DNA from 3 places in the Serratia sp. NA_13 genome. Region 1 is predicted to be linked to each of the others. Evidence: predicted binding sites of a transcription regulator. Region 1 holds the regulator's gene; each other region holds the start of a gene.
What was found. Region 1 encodes Fur, which represses iron uptake genes when iron is present. Its sites were predicted from a motif close to ATAATAATGAGAACNACTATCAA; they were not measured.

Region 1 (5,075 bases):
CCAGGATTTGATGCCGGAGCGGGCGGGCATGGCCACCACTTTATTCACCAACAGTATTTCCACCGGTGTGATCCTGGCCGGAATATTACAAGGGATCCTGACCGAGTACGGGCCGCATTCCTCCGTTTATCTGTTAGCCATATTACTGCTTTGTATTGCTTTACCTGTCGGTTTTAAAACCCGGGAAGTTTAGGTGGTTTCTGAGTGAGTCGTTTATTTTTAAACACAAACAAGGATATACGATGGCTATATTGGTGACGGGCGGTGCCGGTTATATCGGTTCGCATACGGTATTGGCACTGTTGGAAAGGGGGGAGGAAGTTGTTGTACTGGACAACCTGTCGAACAGCTCGCCAGAGTCTTTGTTTCGGGTGGAGCGATTAACCGGTAAAAAAGTGATTTTTTATCAGGGAGATATCCAGCAACATCATTTGCTGGATCATATTTTCCGCCAGCATGATGTTCATGCGGTTATTCATCTTGCGGGTTTGAAGTCGGTGAGAGAATCTACCGAAGAGCCACTGAAGTATTATCAAAATAATATTTCCGGCTCATTGATCGTACTGGACAGAATGCGCCATGCCGGTGTTAAGCAATTTATTTTCAGCTCTTCAGCCACCGTCTATGGGCCGGCAGAATATACCCCACTGACGGAAAGCTGCCGTGTTGGGCAGACCACCAATCCTTACGGAACCTCAAAGCTGATTGTCGAGCAGATCCTGGCGGAGTTCGCTTCCACGGCACCGCAGATGGCAATCACCGCGCTGCGTTACTTTAATCCGGCCGGGGCGCACGAGTCCGGCTTGATTGGTGAGGATCCCGCCGGCATTCCCAATAATCTTCTGGCTTATCTGGCGCAGGTGGCTATTGGCAAACTCGCGGTGTTGCCGGTGTATGGCAACGACTACCCTACCAGCGATGGTACTGGGGTACGTGATTACATTCACGTTATGGATTTGGCCGAAGGGCATTTAAAAGCGCTGGATAATCTGCAGCCAGGTTTTAACGTCTATAACCTGGGCACCGGTAAAGGCTACTCGGTGCTGGAGATTATTCGGGCGTTTGAACGCGCCTGTGGCTTCAAAATCGCCTACCAATTTAATCCCCGGCGTGCGGGAGACATTGCCGAGTGTTGGTCCGACCCGTCACTGGCGGCAGAAAAGCTGGGCTGGCAAGCCAAACGCAGTCTGGAAAAAATGGTGTGCGATGCCTGGTCATGGCAGAGCAAAAATCCGCAGGGTTATGGCTCTTCGGTGCCGCTGTCATCGATAAGGATGCTGGCCGATGAAGCTTAACGACGGACATTTGGGGGTTATGCAGGATGATCTGTTCCGGGCAGAATACGAAGCGCGGATCAGCGACCTGAAGTTTGAGTTCGTTAAATATCAGCGCCAGACTTCACCGGCACGGCTGGAAAGCTATCAGCGTGGGGTCGCGCAACTGCGTGAGTGGCTGGCAGCGCATGGGGATTTATTCGATGCCGCCTGCTGTTCTTCACTATTTTGTGTGCCTACTCGCCCACTGGCTGCGAGTGAAAAACGGCTGCACCGTATCTGGTTGGGGGGCGCCATACCTGACGACGCCAGAGAGGTTATCTCTCAGTGGGGCGACGCGCAGCAGGCGGTGGCTAGCGCCGAGACAAATGACTGGGTCGGCATGTTATGGGTTTGGGACGCGCAGCAGTTGGCAAGGGATGCGTATTTCCTCCCCGTACAGGTGATAAAAGGCGGCTACCTGGGGGAGTATGATGCGGGCAATCATCGCTTGCAGGTACATTCGCTGAGCGAACTGGCGCAAAAAAGGGTCGGCGACAATCTGGGCTTTATCCATCAACTGCACGATAAGCGCTATTACGCCACGCTTTCTGATTACTTCCGCTTTCTGATTTTGATCGAGATGGGGGGGCTGTACATGGATATCGATACCATACCCCACCGGTCGGCGACGCTGTTTTTGAGCAAACCAGAGGTGCCTGATTATCTTCAGTTTCTGGCTGAGGGCGAGGTCAGCCACGTCAGCTGGTTGAATCTGTTTCTTGATGAAACCGGCATGATTATCAGCCGGAAAGGGGACATTTCGCTGTGCCGAATGCTGGCGGGGTTGGATCAGATCTATGCGGCGGAAAGCGGCGAAGTGCCGGACAAGAATTCGGTTTATGAACGGAAGCTGTTTGATCCCTTTTATCAGCTGTGGAGCCGCCACATAGGCCGGTCTTTCCTCAGTCACGATCGCTTCTGCCAGGATTATGGCGTCCATTATGATGCGCACCCACAGGCAGTCACCTGTGGTATCCGTGGCATGCGCCTGTTGGAGGATGTGATCACCAATGAACGGTTACCGCTGTCGCAGGAGGAACAGCACAGCTACCGGCAATGCGTCAGCCGCTTAGAACAGGTGGACTGGCAGCTTGAGCAGCCGCTGGATCTGACTCGTTATGCGGAAATATTCACCGTTGATGAAGTACCTCGCATGGCCTACCCGGCGCAGATCCGTTCCGATATCGACCATTACCACTATTATTCCGTGCTTTCCCATGACCGTACGCTTGATCGGGTAAATCAACTTTTTGGTGAATACCTGATCGCCGATAACCGGCGACGGATTACGGCGGGTAATTACTGGTGCCCGACCGCTGGAGTAGGGGACGCGGTGTTACCGGAGCAGGGCGGGGCATTGCATTTTCTACCGGGGCGGCAGGCGAGTGCAGCCGATAAGACTCGCATGGCAAAGCTGATTTTCACCACCAGTTACCTTGAATACTGCTCTATCGGCAATCGAGCTGGGCTGGATCTGGTGTCATTGCAGCAGGCGCAAAATATTGAGCCTTATCTCGGGCTGATCACGGTAGCTTACGATCGGCGTGGAGAGTTTGTCGGCTTTTTTAATGCGGCCACCATCAGCGAGCTGTATGGCATAGAAGCGGATTATCATTATCGCGATGAAATAAAACCGCTTGATGAGGCTTATGACAGCTTTGTGCAAAGCCTGTGCACTGCTGACGATTATTTCATCTGCAGTCTGGCAATCGAGAGTCAATTCCGCGGACAAGGGCATTTTAACCAATTGTTTGCGCTGATAAAGCAGCGAGCACAACAGCACCAGGCGAAAAATATCGTGCTATGTGTATGGCAACGCAGTGATGCCAGCCAAATTTATCTGAACAAGGGGTTCCGTGTTCGAGGTGTATTCGATCACGCCTGGCCGTTGTTTTTTGATCGGTTGCTGTTTCTTGAGTATGAGCTGTGAAGAGGTTTGCCCATCCGCGTGTCGGCGGGTGAGTTGACGGTGAAGTGAGTGTAAGTGGGAAGACGGAAAGAAGTGCCTCTGCAATTGTTGTATTTCAAGCTGTGAACTTTCCCCGGGCCTGTCCGGGGATTTTTTTATCTGTTCAGTTAAGGCGGTTCTTAATGCCGGTTAAGGGCATTATTTTTTATCGTGCAGAGTTTCGTCTTCGCGGCAGTCACCAATTGCACAGTGGCCGTACAGGTACAGGCTGTGGTTGCTGAGCTTAATGCCGTGTTGCTTGGCGATATCACGCTGACGAACTTCGATTGATTCATCGCTGAATTCGATCACTTTGCCGCAGTCCAGGCAAATCAGGTGATCGTGGTGATGCTGCTGGGTCAGTTCGAACACGGACTTGCCGCCTTCGAAGTTGTGACGGGTCACAATGCCGGCATCATCAAATTGGTTCAGTACGCGGTAAACCGTAGCCAGGCCAATTTCTTCGCCCATATCTATCAGTTTTTTGTACAGATCTTCCGCACTGACGTGATGGCATTCCGGATTTTGCAGTACTTCCAGGATTTTGAGTCGCGGAAGCGTGACTTTTAAGCCGGCCTTCTTCAATGCGGTGTTGTTGTCAGTCATGCGGATTCAGTCCTGTTACTATGCTAATCAAGTTGAGGCGTTCTCGCCTGTGGCATCGGTCGGCACAAAGAGTTAATTGCGTCTCATTATAGAACCGGTTGACCTAAATAGAAACCGCCGGTTGTTAACAAAGATATAATTGCACTATTGCATGTTGCACACGCAACGTCTTGATGGGCGGGATAAACCGATAACTCAGTCTACCTTGACGATGTGGGAAGTTACAAATATGTATCTTCGATTGCAGTAATCAGTACTGCCAATGATGGCCCTGCTGGCAACACTATGCACTTTGCAGGGCTTTTGTTCAACGTTTGGCGTTAGCCGACGATTTCGGCCAGGCTCAGCTCTTCGACGATTTGTTTTACCCAGCCTTCAACACGCTCATTGGTCAGCTCAGGTTGACGGTCTTCGTCAATTGCCAGACCAATAAAGTGGCTGTCGCTTGCCAAACCTTTTGAGGCTTCGAAATGATAGCCTTTGGTTGGCCAGTGGCCGACTATGGCAGCGCCACGCGGTTCAATGATGTCGCGGATGGTGCCCATTGCATCACAGAAATATTCTGCGTAGTCTTCCTGATCGCCACAGCCAAACAGGGCTACCAGCTTGCCGTTGAAGTCGATGTCTTCCAGCGTTGGGAAGAAGTCATCCCAGTCGCACTGGGCTTCACCGTAGTACCAGGTTGGGATACCGAGCAACAGAATATCGAAGCCTTCCAGGTCTTCTTTGCTGCTTTTGGCGATGTCGTGAATTTCACACACATCGTCACCAAACTGTTGCTTAAGAATTTTCTGGATCATCTTGGCAATGTTTTCGGTATTGCCAGTGTCGCTGCCAAAGAAAATGCCTACATTAGCCATATCGCGTATAACCTTTAAATTCAATAAATTGCATTACACGATGTTAGCGATGACCACGATAACACCGATTAAAATGATGCCATGGCAAGGGAGGCCCTCACCGGTAATTGCGTATCATGCCAGAAATTTACCCCGGGGTTTTATCACGTTTATGCGATACCGGGTGGAATAAAACGATGTTGATCGGGCGTCATCCTTAACGCCGCGCCGCATGTGCGGCTGCAATGATCAATGTTCTGGCTGGTCGTCCGCCAGTTGTGCCAACAGCATTTGCTCAATAAGCTCGCTGCGGCTGATATTCCGCTGTTCCGCCAGTTTGTTCAGGGCGTCCACCGCATCCGCGTT
Region 2 (5,075 bases), on a different contig from region 1:
AAAGCGCCAGCGGTGTTGATCTATTTGCTGCCATTCGGTGGCCAAGGCCGGTTCGGCATCACCATTGGCATTCAGCAGCACCAGCGTTTCGGTATTGCTCCAGCGCGAAAGTTTAAACGCGTCATCGCTGAGCGGCGTGAGCCCAGAACGAGGCGGTTGCAGCATGGCCAGCCGGATGCGCCGTTCTTCGCCGGCACTGGCTTTCGGTTCGGCAGGATCAAAACAGCCGCCAAGCAGCAAACTGCTGGCGAGCAGGCAGCCGGTGGGGCCAATAAAGCGCAGATTCAACATGAAAAGGTCCTCAGAATGTCAGGGCTGATAAAGGGCGGGTAACGATGGAATTGCAGCCAGCAGTTTGCAGGTGGCGGTATGCCTCGGGCTGCGCAGTAGTTCATCGGTTGGGCGATCTTCCACGATGGCGCCGCAGGCCATCACCAACGTTCGTTGGCATAGGGCGGCGACCAGTGAAATATCATGAGAGACAAGCAACATGCCCATATTTTGTTGACCAGTAAGCTTGTCGAGCAGGCCGATGATCTGCTGACGCAGCGGCAGATCCAGACCGCTGACCGGTTCATCGGCGATTAAAAAACGGGGTTGTAACGCTATAGCACGCGCCAACGCCACCCGTTGTGCCTGCCCACCGGAGAGCTGGCCGGGGCGGGCGTGTAGCAGATGCTCATCCAATTCGACCTGCCGCAATGCCCGTTCAGCGGCAATGCTCAAATCCTGCCAGGGTGCCAGTTGACGCAGAGGAGCAATAATCAACTCGGCCACGGTGTGGCGCGGGTTAAGTGAAGCATGGGCATCTTGTGGTACGTATTGCACCAAACGTCGATACCAGCGCAACTGGCTCATGGGGGTTGGGCGGACGGCGTTGCCCTGGCACAGGATATGACCGGCATCTGCTGTATCCAATGCCAGCAACAGCCTGAGTAGCGTCGATTTCCCCGCGCCGGAGCAACCTACCAGCCCGACGCGCTCCCCAGGGTACAGATTCAGGTCGGTAGGTTTCAGTCCGTCAGATGGTGATGAATATCGGAGGCAGACTTGCTGCAGGCTGATGAAGGGCAGCGTTTCACTGATTGACATGCCATTCACTCCGTTAACCTGCCAGACTCAACGGCGATGTCTGTTTGAAGGTTGGACGCTGCGCTGTGGCAACCAACTGCCGGGTATAGGGGTGAGCAGGGTGATTCAATAATTGTGCGAACGATCCCTGCTCGACTATTTTGCCATCCACCATGACGATGGCACGCTGACACAGGTTGGCGGCAACGGTGAGATCGTGAGTAATAAACAGCAATGCCGGTGCGTGAGGACGTTCGGTGTAACCTTTCAGGATAGCGAGCAGTTGATGTTGGCTGACCATGTCCAACGCAGTGGTGGGCTCATCGGCGATTAGCAGGCTTTTCTCACCCACCAATGCCAGCGCTGCGCAGACTCGCTGGCATTGTCCGCCAGACAGTTGGCCCGGATAGCGTGACATGATGATCTCTGGTGGCAAGCCTAATGCCGCCAGCAACTCGGCAGCGCAGCGCTGTGCCGGTTGTTTTTTCATGTTGTTCTGACCGCGTAGTGCCAGGATTAACTGCTCGCCCACGCGGGTCAGGGGATTGAGGCTAGTAAAGGGATCCTGAAAGATGGCCGCCAGTGCAGGGCGTTTGTGCCGTTGCAAACGCCGGCCAGCGAGTTCTTGTCCTTGCAGCCTAATTGAGCCATTGACTGTCGCGTCAGTCGGCAGCGTTCCCAAAATGGCGGCGGCAGTGAGTGATTTACCTGAACCCGATGCACCCAACAGACACAGACGTTCGCCGGCATACAGCGTAAAATTCAAATCGTGAATTTTGACGTCTCCGTCAAGCGACAGCGTCAGGTGTTCTACGGTGAGTAACGGCGAGGTTTGGTTATCCATTGATGCATCTTTTGGGGTTTTCTTGTTATGTAATAACATAACACTTGTGAGCTCAAAATAACCAGCGGATTTAGGAAATACTTTGGAATAGTCTAAAGCGGGGTAAGCAAGGTATGATGCTGAGGGTTTTGTTGTCAGGTTGGTCTTATCGGTGAGAACGCTTATTTTTATTTTGTGTATGGCGGGTTATCTGCTGGTGTTGAGTTACCTTGGTGTTTTCGTCACGGATAAAATATGTGAGAAATCCAATAACTACACCAAGGTGTGCCACCTGGTCGATATTTCGGAGCCGTATATTCCAAAGTAATCGGCTGTCAGCTCAAATAATCAGCGGTGATAAGCGGCGTCAACAGCCCTGATAATGCCGCCAGCGTTGCCCACTGCCGCCACCCAAGGTGTGCCAGCCAATCCTGGCGCAGTGGCGGTGTCGCAAGCTGACCCACCGCAACAGTACCGGCCAGCAGCAGCGTCAGAAAAATGAATACCAACCCACGGCTCCATGCATTGAATTCGATGTGCAGCACATTGGCGTAGTACAGCCGCATTAGAATATAATAGACCAGCATCACCCAGGCGAAATGGGGGCGTTTTTTCAGCACCTGATAAAGTAGAAATGCGATGAAAATGCTGTGGCATACGGAGATCAGCGGCGCTTCAATTGGGCGCCTGACGCAACCGTTATAGACCGCCAGATAAATATTAAACACCAACTGGGCATAGATAGTATAGATATACCAGCCATAGATGATTTTGAGTTTTTTGGGGGTTGGCGGGGTTGGGCAATAATCCGTTATCATTGGAGCCTCCAGAGCTGGCTAGCGTTATACCACCTAAAAACTAAATGAAATTTAAACGCCAAACAGACTTTATTTTACCCCTGACCTGGAACTAAGCCGCATTCGCCAGGTTTGTTGAACACGGCAACATGCAAGGTGTTTTTATGTGGTTAATAATGGTAATTCATTGATATGAAAGATTATAAAAGCGATAACTCCGCAATATATCTGCTGATTATCACTCTGGGACTCTATTTTTTCCTGCCACCGGCGCTGGTCGCTTTCTTCTTTGATTGGTTAAACCTCAACCCCTTTAGCATTATTCGCTTCTGGCATTTTAATCCGTTTTCCGCCGATCGCGGTATCCCCCTCTATCAAACCTTTATATACATATTAACCTTATGGGTTATAGCGAATATCCTGCTGGTGCTTATTTTGCTGTTGGCTCGGCGTCTCTATGCCCGGTTAGTCAGAAGAACTTGTTGAGCACGGGCACCAGGTAGATCAAATTGCTTCCAGTTGGTATGCCAGCCAAATGCTGGCATTAGTTTGATGACCAACACCCGAAGTTTCCGCAATCAGCCCAGGGTTTCTGCCTACGGCCAGTTAGTTCGCCTGCTGAAAAAGTATCCTCATGCTTGTAATCCCTTATCGATAAAGATAATAATTATCATTAATATTTCCTTTCTTTACATACAGCACACCGATAGAACTTTTGCGCTTTTGTCAGCCAGCGCTGCTGATGGGGGGCGGGTCGGGGCTGACTTAATGATACTTTCCGGGGATTACCAATATGCAGATGATTTTTCCTGTCAAACGGTCGCGTGTTTTGTGTGCGCTCGCGATGTTCCTGCCGTTGACCTCGCTTGCCGAAGATACCCTGGTGGTTAGCGCCAGACCTGCGGATACCGCCGAGTCTGCGACTCAGGGTTACCAGGCGACCACCAGCCAAGGGGCGACCAAAACCGACCAGCCGCTGATCCTGACGGCGCAGTCTGTTTCCGTGGTGACACGCCAACAAATGAGCGACCAGAGTACCCAAACGGTTAATGATGCACTGAAATATACTCCGGGCGTTTTCACCAACTTCGCCGGCGGCGCGACACGCTATGACACCATTGCATTGCGCGGTTTCCACGGTGGGGATGTCAATAACACTTTTCTCGACGGTTTGCGCCTGTTAAGTGACGGTGGCAGCTATAATGCCTTGCAGGTTGATCCCTGGTTCCTGGAGCGTATTGACGTCATCAAGGGGCCTTCTTCCGTGATGTATGGGCAGAGCATTCCGGGCGGGCTGGTGGCCTTGACCTCCAAGCGCCCGCAGTTTGCTACACAGGGAAAGGTTAATCTTTCGGCGGGTAATAACAGCACCAAGGGCGCGGCTTTCGATGTGACCGGTCCTTTGTCGGAGCAGTGGGCTTATCGGCTGACCGGAATGACGCGCAGCAGCGATACCATGTATGACCATCAGCGCGAAGAACGCTATGCAATTTCGCCGTCATTGCTGTGGCAACCAGATGAAAATACCTCACTGTTACTGAAAGCTTACCTGCAAAAGGATCCCTCCGGCGGTTATCACAGTGCTGTACCGGCAGATGGCAGTCTCTATTCCCGCTCGGGTGACAAACTGGGGCGTGGATTTTTTGATGGTGAGAGCAGCCGTAACGTCTTCAAACGTTGGGAGCAGATTTACAGCTACGCCTTCTCACACAGTTTTAACGACGTTTGGTCATTCCGCCAGAATGCCAGCTATACCCATTCTAACGTTGAACTGCAGCAGGTTTATCAGATTGGTTGGGATCAGGATCACCAGTTACTGAACCGCTATTACAGTGGCTCGGCAACCTCACTGGACGCATTCGCCGTCGACAACCAACTGGAAGCCGATTTTGCTACCGGGCCGCTGGATCACCGAGTGATGCTGGGTCTGGATTACCAGCGTTTTCGTAATAACCTGTGGGATGAGTCTGCCGGCGCCTCTCAATTGAACCCTTATACCGGCGTGTCGGGTGGCGCGGGGTTGACCAACCTGACGCATACCGATTCCCGACGCCACTATGAACAGATGGGCGTTTATCTGCAGGATGAAATCAGCCTGCAGAACTGGTATCTGAATCTGTCTGGCCGTTTTGACCGTATGGAGGCCAAAAATGCGGGACTCAACACCGGCACCAGTGATGAACGTCGAGACGACAACTTTAGCGGCCGCGCCTCGTTGCTGTACCGCTTTGACAGCGGTTTCTCACCTTACGCCAGTTATAGCACGGCGGTGACGCCGGAAACGCTGTCCGATCAAAACGGCCATTTGCTGAAGCCGAGCACCAGCGAGCAGTACGAGGTGGGCCTGAAATATCAGCCGCCGGGCAGTTCATCAATCTACAGCA
Region 3 (5,075 bases), on a different contig from region 1:
CTAACCTCGACCGCCACGCTGGTGGAAAACGTCGCGCGTCAGCATCCGGACGAATTCTATTTCCTTGGTGGCCAACCCCGCATTTCACCCACACGCGATCGTCTGGCCGGTTTCCAACTCGGTCTGGAACGTGCCGGGGTGGTGTGTAAACCGGAGTGGATCATCAACGGTAATTATCACCCCAGTTCCGGTTACGAAATGTTCGCCCAACTCTGCGCGCAACTTGGTCGTCCGCCCAAGGCGCTGTTTACCGCCGCCTGCGGCCTGCTGGAAGGGGTTCTTCGTTATCTGAATCAGCACCAGTTGATGGAAAGCGATCTCCATCTGTGCAGCTTTGACGATCACTACCTGTTCGATGGCCTGACGTTGAAAATCGATACCGTGGCGCAGGACTGTCGCGCCCTGGCCCAACACAGTTTCGACATGGTTAGTGCGCTGATTGACGAGCGGCCATTAGAGCAAAACGCGCTCTACCTGCCGGGCAGCATCCACTGGCGCCACGCCGGTTCGAAGGCATTGCACGGCCAGCCTTAGGTTTTTCCTCTTCCAGGTTAAGGAGCTCATAGTGAGCCGTGAGATTAATAAAGATACCCAACTCTGTATGTCGCTGGCCGGTCGCCCAGGTAACTTTGGCACCCGTTTCCACAACTATCTGTATCAGGAGCTGGATCTCAACTTTATCTACAAGGCCTTCACCACCCAGGATATTCAGGCGGCGGTGGGTGGCGTGCGGGCGCTGGGCATTCGCGGCTGCGCGGTATCGATGCCGTTCAAAGAGAGCTGCATTCCTTTCCTCGACCAGTTGGATGCTTCCGCCACCGCGATTGAATCGGTCAATACTATCGTCAATGACCAGGGCTTCCTATGGGCTTACAACACCGATTATATCGCCATCGCCAAGCTGCTGGCGCAGTATCAGATCCCAACGGAAACGTCCTTCGCCCTGCGCGGCAGCGGCGGTATGGCGAAAGCGGTCACCGCTGCGCTGCGTGATGCCGGTTTCAAAAATGGTCATATCATCGCCCGTAACCCGCAGGCCGGTCAGTCGCTGGCAAAGGCCTACGGCTATCAGTGGCAGGCAGAGGTCGGTGATTTAAGCGTAGATATGGTCATCAACGTGACGCCCATCGGCATGGCTGGGGGAACAGAAGCCGAGCAGTTGGCCTTTGCACCCGCGACTATTGCTGCGGCGAAAATTGTATTTGACGTGGTGGCACTGCCGGCGGAAACCCCGCTGATCCGCAAAGCGCGTGAGCAAGGCAAACGGGTGATTACCGGTGCAGAAGTGATTGCGCTGCAAGCGCTGGAACAGTTTGTGCTCTATACCGGCGTGCGCCCGACCGATGAGCAGATCGCCCGCGCGGCGGCCCATGCTCGCGGCTGAATCTTTTCAAACTTCAAAAATAAAAAAGGGCGCCCGAGCGCCCCAGACTGATGACAAACCTCATTCCTGCCCAGAGCGAGTAGAGGTCGATAAAGAAAAATCAGGAAAATCAATTTATTGATTTTCGGCCGATCACCACAAAGCAGGAAAAACCACGCTTTTTCCTGCTTTGTCAGCAACCTAAGGGCGCCCGAGCGCCCCTCTTAACCTTGCTGATGTCAGCCCGCTACTTGGCGGCGCCTTCCATCCCCACCAGCCCCACCTTCAGGTAGCCGGCTTTACGCAGCGTATCCATCACGCTCATCAGCGTCTCGTAGTCCACGGTCTTGTCCGCCTGGAAGAAGATGGTGGTCTCTTTGTTCGCCTGAGTTCGCTGATCTAGCACCGACATCAGTTGATCGGCACTGACCACCTGTTCGCCAACGTAGAGCTGCTTATCCGCTTTCACCGACAAGAACACCGGTTTTTCCGGGCGCGGCTGCGGTTTGGCTGAGGAAGCCGGGAGATCGACACGGATATCTACCGTTGCCAGCGGCGCGGCCACCATAAAGATGATCAACAGCACCAGCATGACGTCGATAAACGGCGTCACGTTGATTTCATGCAATTCGCCGCTGTCGTCCAGATCTTCATTTAAGCGCATCGCCATAACTCACCCCACCCGCAATTGCTGTGAATGCTGTGAACGTTTGGCTTGTGCCGTGGCGGCCAGATCCAAGTCGCGACCCAGCAGCAGCAGCACCTGAGCAGCCACGTCGCCAACCTGAGCGCGATGACCGCTGATTACACGGGCAAAGATATTATAAATCACCACCGCCGGGATCGCGGCAACCAGCCCCAATGCGGTTGCCAGCAGCGCTTCAGCGATGCCGGGAGCAACCACGGCCAGGTTGGTGGTCTGCGAATGAGCGATGCCGATGAAGCTATTCATGATGCCCCAGACGGTGCCGAACAGACCGACAAACGGCGAGATGGCACCGATAGTCGCCAGGAAACCATTGCCACGCCCCATGTTACGGCTGTAGCCCGCAACGCGACGCTCCAGTCGGAAACCGGTACGTTCCTTGATACCGTTGTTGTCGTTAGACTCTGCCGACAGTTCCAGCTCGTTCTGCGCATCGCTGAGTAATACAGAACTGATGCTCTCGTCCGAGAAGTTCTGTGCCAGCTCGGAGGCTTCATCCAGCGAGCGGACGTTGGCCAACGCCAGCTGTTCGCGGCGCAGGCGGCGCTTGGCGCGGATCAGTTCACTGCCCTTGGAAAACAGGATGGTCCAGGTGACGATAGACGCCAACACCAAACCGATCATCACGATTTTCACCACGATGTCCGCATGCTGGTACATGCCCCATACGGACAAGTCCATACCGCGAGTTTCCGGCGGCTGGATGGTCGGTTGCGGATTCAGCGGGGTGATACTTTCAGGCACGGCTGCGGCAGGCGCAGAGGCCGGAGCAACGCTCTGGGTAACGGCCGGATTAGTCGCCGGTGCAGCCTGAGCGCTACCGGCCAGACCCACTACCAATACCATTGAAGCTAACAGACCACGGCCAAATGCCTGGCCCCATTGCGCCCGGCCCTGACCGAACGATCCTTGATTTAAATGCTTGCCAGCCGTTTTCACGCTGTGCCTCCACCCGTTACCGAACAAAATTGAAGAATAATTCAGCGTGCGATCATATCAAACCAATCAGGGATTGATAGTAGTTCTCATTATTATTTACCAAATAATCGGCAAAACGACGCCGCCCGAACGGGTAAATTGCCATTGCTTTTACATTTAGCAGTTAAAACGTCTGGATGGCTATCATGCATCATGCTAACTTAAGGGCTATCGCAAATACCCCGTGAAGACCAAGCCAAAGGTGGGCCAGCTCCTATGACGTCAAAAAACATCGAAACCACCCTGATCGGCGCAGGACGCAGCAAGCGCTACACCCAGGGCTCCGTCAATCCCGTCACCCAACGCGCTTCTTCACTGGTCTTTGATTCGGTGGCGGCCAAAAAGCACGCCACCGCCAAACGGGCACACGGCGAACTGTTTTATGGCCGGCGCGGCACCCTGACCCACTTCGCGTTACAGGATGCGATGGTTGAGCTGGAAGGCGGCGCAGGTTGTGTACTTTACCCTTGCGGCGCGGCGGCGGTTTCCAACGCCATTTTGTCCTTTGTCAGCGCCGGCGACCACCTGTTGATGACCGGCTCGGTGTATGAACCCACGCAGGATTTTTGTAGCCATATTCTGAGCCGCATGAACGTGGCAACCACTTATTTTGACCCGCTGATCGGTGCCGATATCGCCGGGCTTATTCAGCCCAATACCCGCGTGGTGTTTCTTGAATCCCCCGGCTCGATCACCATGGAAGTTCAGGATATCCCGGCCATGGTGCAGGCAATTCGCGCGGTGGCACCTGAAGTGGTGATCATGATCGACAATACCTGGGCGGCCGGTGTGCTGTTCAAGGCGCTGGACTTCGACATTGATATTTCGATTCAGGCCGGGACCAAATACATTATCGGCCACTCCGATTACATGCTCGGCACCGCCGTGGCAAACCAGCGCTGTTGGGATCAACTACGCGAATACTCTTATCTGATGGGCCAGATGGTAGACGCCGATACAGCCTATATGGCCAGCCGTGGCCTGCGCACGCTGGGCGTCCGCCTGAAGCAGCATCAGCAAGGCAGCATCGAAGTCGCCAACTGGCTGGCCAAACGGCCGGAGGTAGCGGTGGTCAATCACCCGGAGCTGCCCAGCTGCAAGGGCCACGAGTTTTACCGCCGTGATTTCAGCGGCTGCAACGGCCTGTTTTCTTTCGTGCTGAAACAGCGTCTGAGCGACGCGCAGTTGGCCGAGTATCTCGACAACTTCAACCACTTCAGCATGGCCTATTCCTGGGGCGGCTATGAGTCTCTGATCCTGGCTAACCAACCGGAGGAGCTGGAAGCCATCCGCCCGGCCGGCGGCATCGACTTCTCCGGCACCCTGGTGCGCCTGCATATCGGTCTGGAGAACGTGCAGGATCTGATTGACGACCTCGCCGCCGGATTCGAGCGTATCGCCAACACGCACTGACGCGCCACCTGTTGCAATGGCAACTTTATTCACCTTGTTTAATGTGTGCTTAAGCTATTAGCGTTACACTAGCCGGGTAACTGTCAGATACGGTCAACACCGCATCCTGGGGTCGTAACTCCAGGCGCAACCGGCATGCAACAGGATATATAATGGATGTATTACGAGAGATTGTTCATGCGCTTTGGCAGCAGGACTTTATTGCCCTTGCCAATCCAAGCGTAATTTGGGTGGTTTATGCGGTACTTTTCACCACCCTGTTTTTAGAAAACGGACTACTGCCCGCCTCCTTCTTGCCCGGCGACAGCCTGCTGCTGTTATCGGGTGCCCTGATAGCCAAAGGCGTGATGGCCTTTGTGCCAACGCTGATCATTTTAACCGTTGCCGCCAGCCTCGGCTGTTGGTTGAGCTACATACAGGGACGCTGGCTGGGTCACACCAGTCTGGTCAAAGGTTGGTTGCTACAGCTGCCTGCTCAATATCATCAACGTGCACATAATCTGTTTAACCGCCATGGCCTGATGGCTTTGGTGATCGGCCGTTTTCTGGGCTTTGTTCGTACCTTGCTACCGACCATGGCCGGTATCTCCGGCCTGAACAGCACGCGTTTTCAGA

Region 2: ACUTSU_RS03025 (TonB-dependent siderophore receptor) is a predicted target of Fur. The motif match lies at 3,349-3,371, and genes of this name have one in related genera.
Region 3: exbB (tol-pal system-associated acyl-CoA thioesterase) is a predicted target of Fur. The motif match lies at 3,082-3,104, and genes of this name have one in related genera.

What each region holds. Positions count from the first base shown of each region.
Region 1 covers NZ_JBQZFV010000002.1:340,211-345,285, forward strand. The annotation lists gene ACUTSU_RS05155 (MFS transporter) at 1-193, shown strand, start outside; gene galE (UDP-glucose 4-epimerase GalE) at 243-1,295, shown strand; gene ACUTSU_RS05165 (glycosyltransferase) at 1,285-3,246, shown strand; gene fur (ferric iron uptake transcriptional regulator) at 3,424-3,870, opposite strand; gene fldA (flavodoxin FldA) at 4,191-4,730, opposite strand; gene ybfE (LexA regulated protein) at 4,959-5,075, opposite strand, start outside.
Region 2 covers NZ_JBQZFV010000001.1:657,223-662,297, reverse strand. The annotation lists gene ACUTSU_RS03050 (ABC transporter substrate-binding protein) at 1-291, opposite strand, end outside; gene ACUTSU_RS03045 (ABC transporter ATP-binding protein) at 310-1,092, opposite strand; gene ACUTSU_RS03040 (ATP-binding cassette domain-containing protein) at 1,106-1,915, opposite strand; gene ACUTSU_RS03035 (hypothetical protein) at 2,230-2,712, opposite strand; gene ACUTSU_RS03030 (hypothetical protein) at 2,884-3,177, shown strand; gene ACUTSU_RS03025 (TonB-dependent siderophore receptor) at 3,485-5,075, shown strand, end outside.
Region 3 covers NZ_JBQZFV010000020.1:37,340-42,414, reverse strand. The annotation lists gene ACUTSU_RS20970 (substrate-binding domain-containing protein) at 1-534, shown strand, start outside; gene ACUTSU_RS20965 (shikimate 5-dehydrogenase) at 566-1,384, shown strand; gene exbD (TonB system transport protein ExbD) at 1,611-2,033, opposite strand; gene exbB (tol-pal system-associated acyl-CoA thioesterase) at 2,037-3,008, opposite strand; gene metC (cystathionine beta-lyase) at 3,264-4,460, shown strand; gene ACUTSU_RS20945 (DedA family protein) at 4,613-5,075, shown strand, end outside.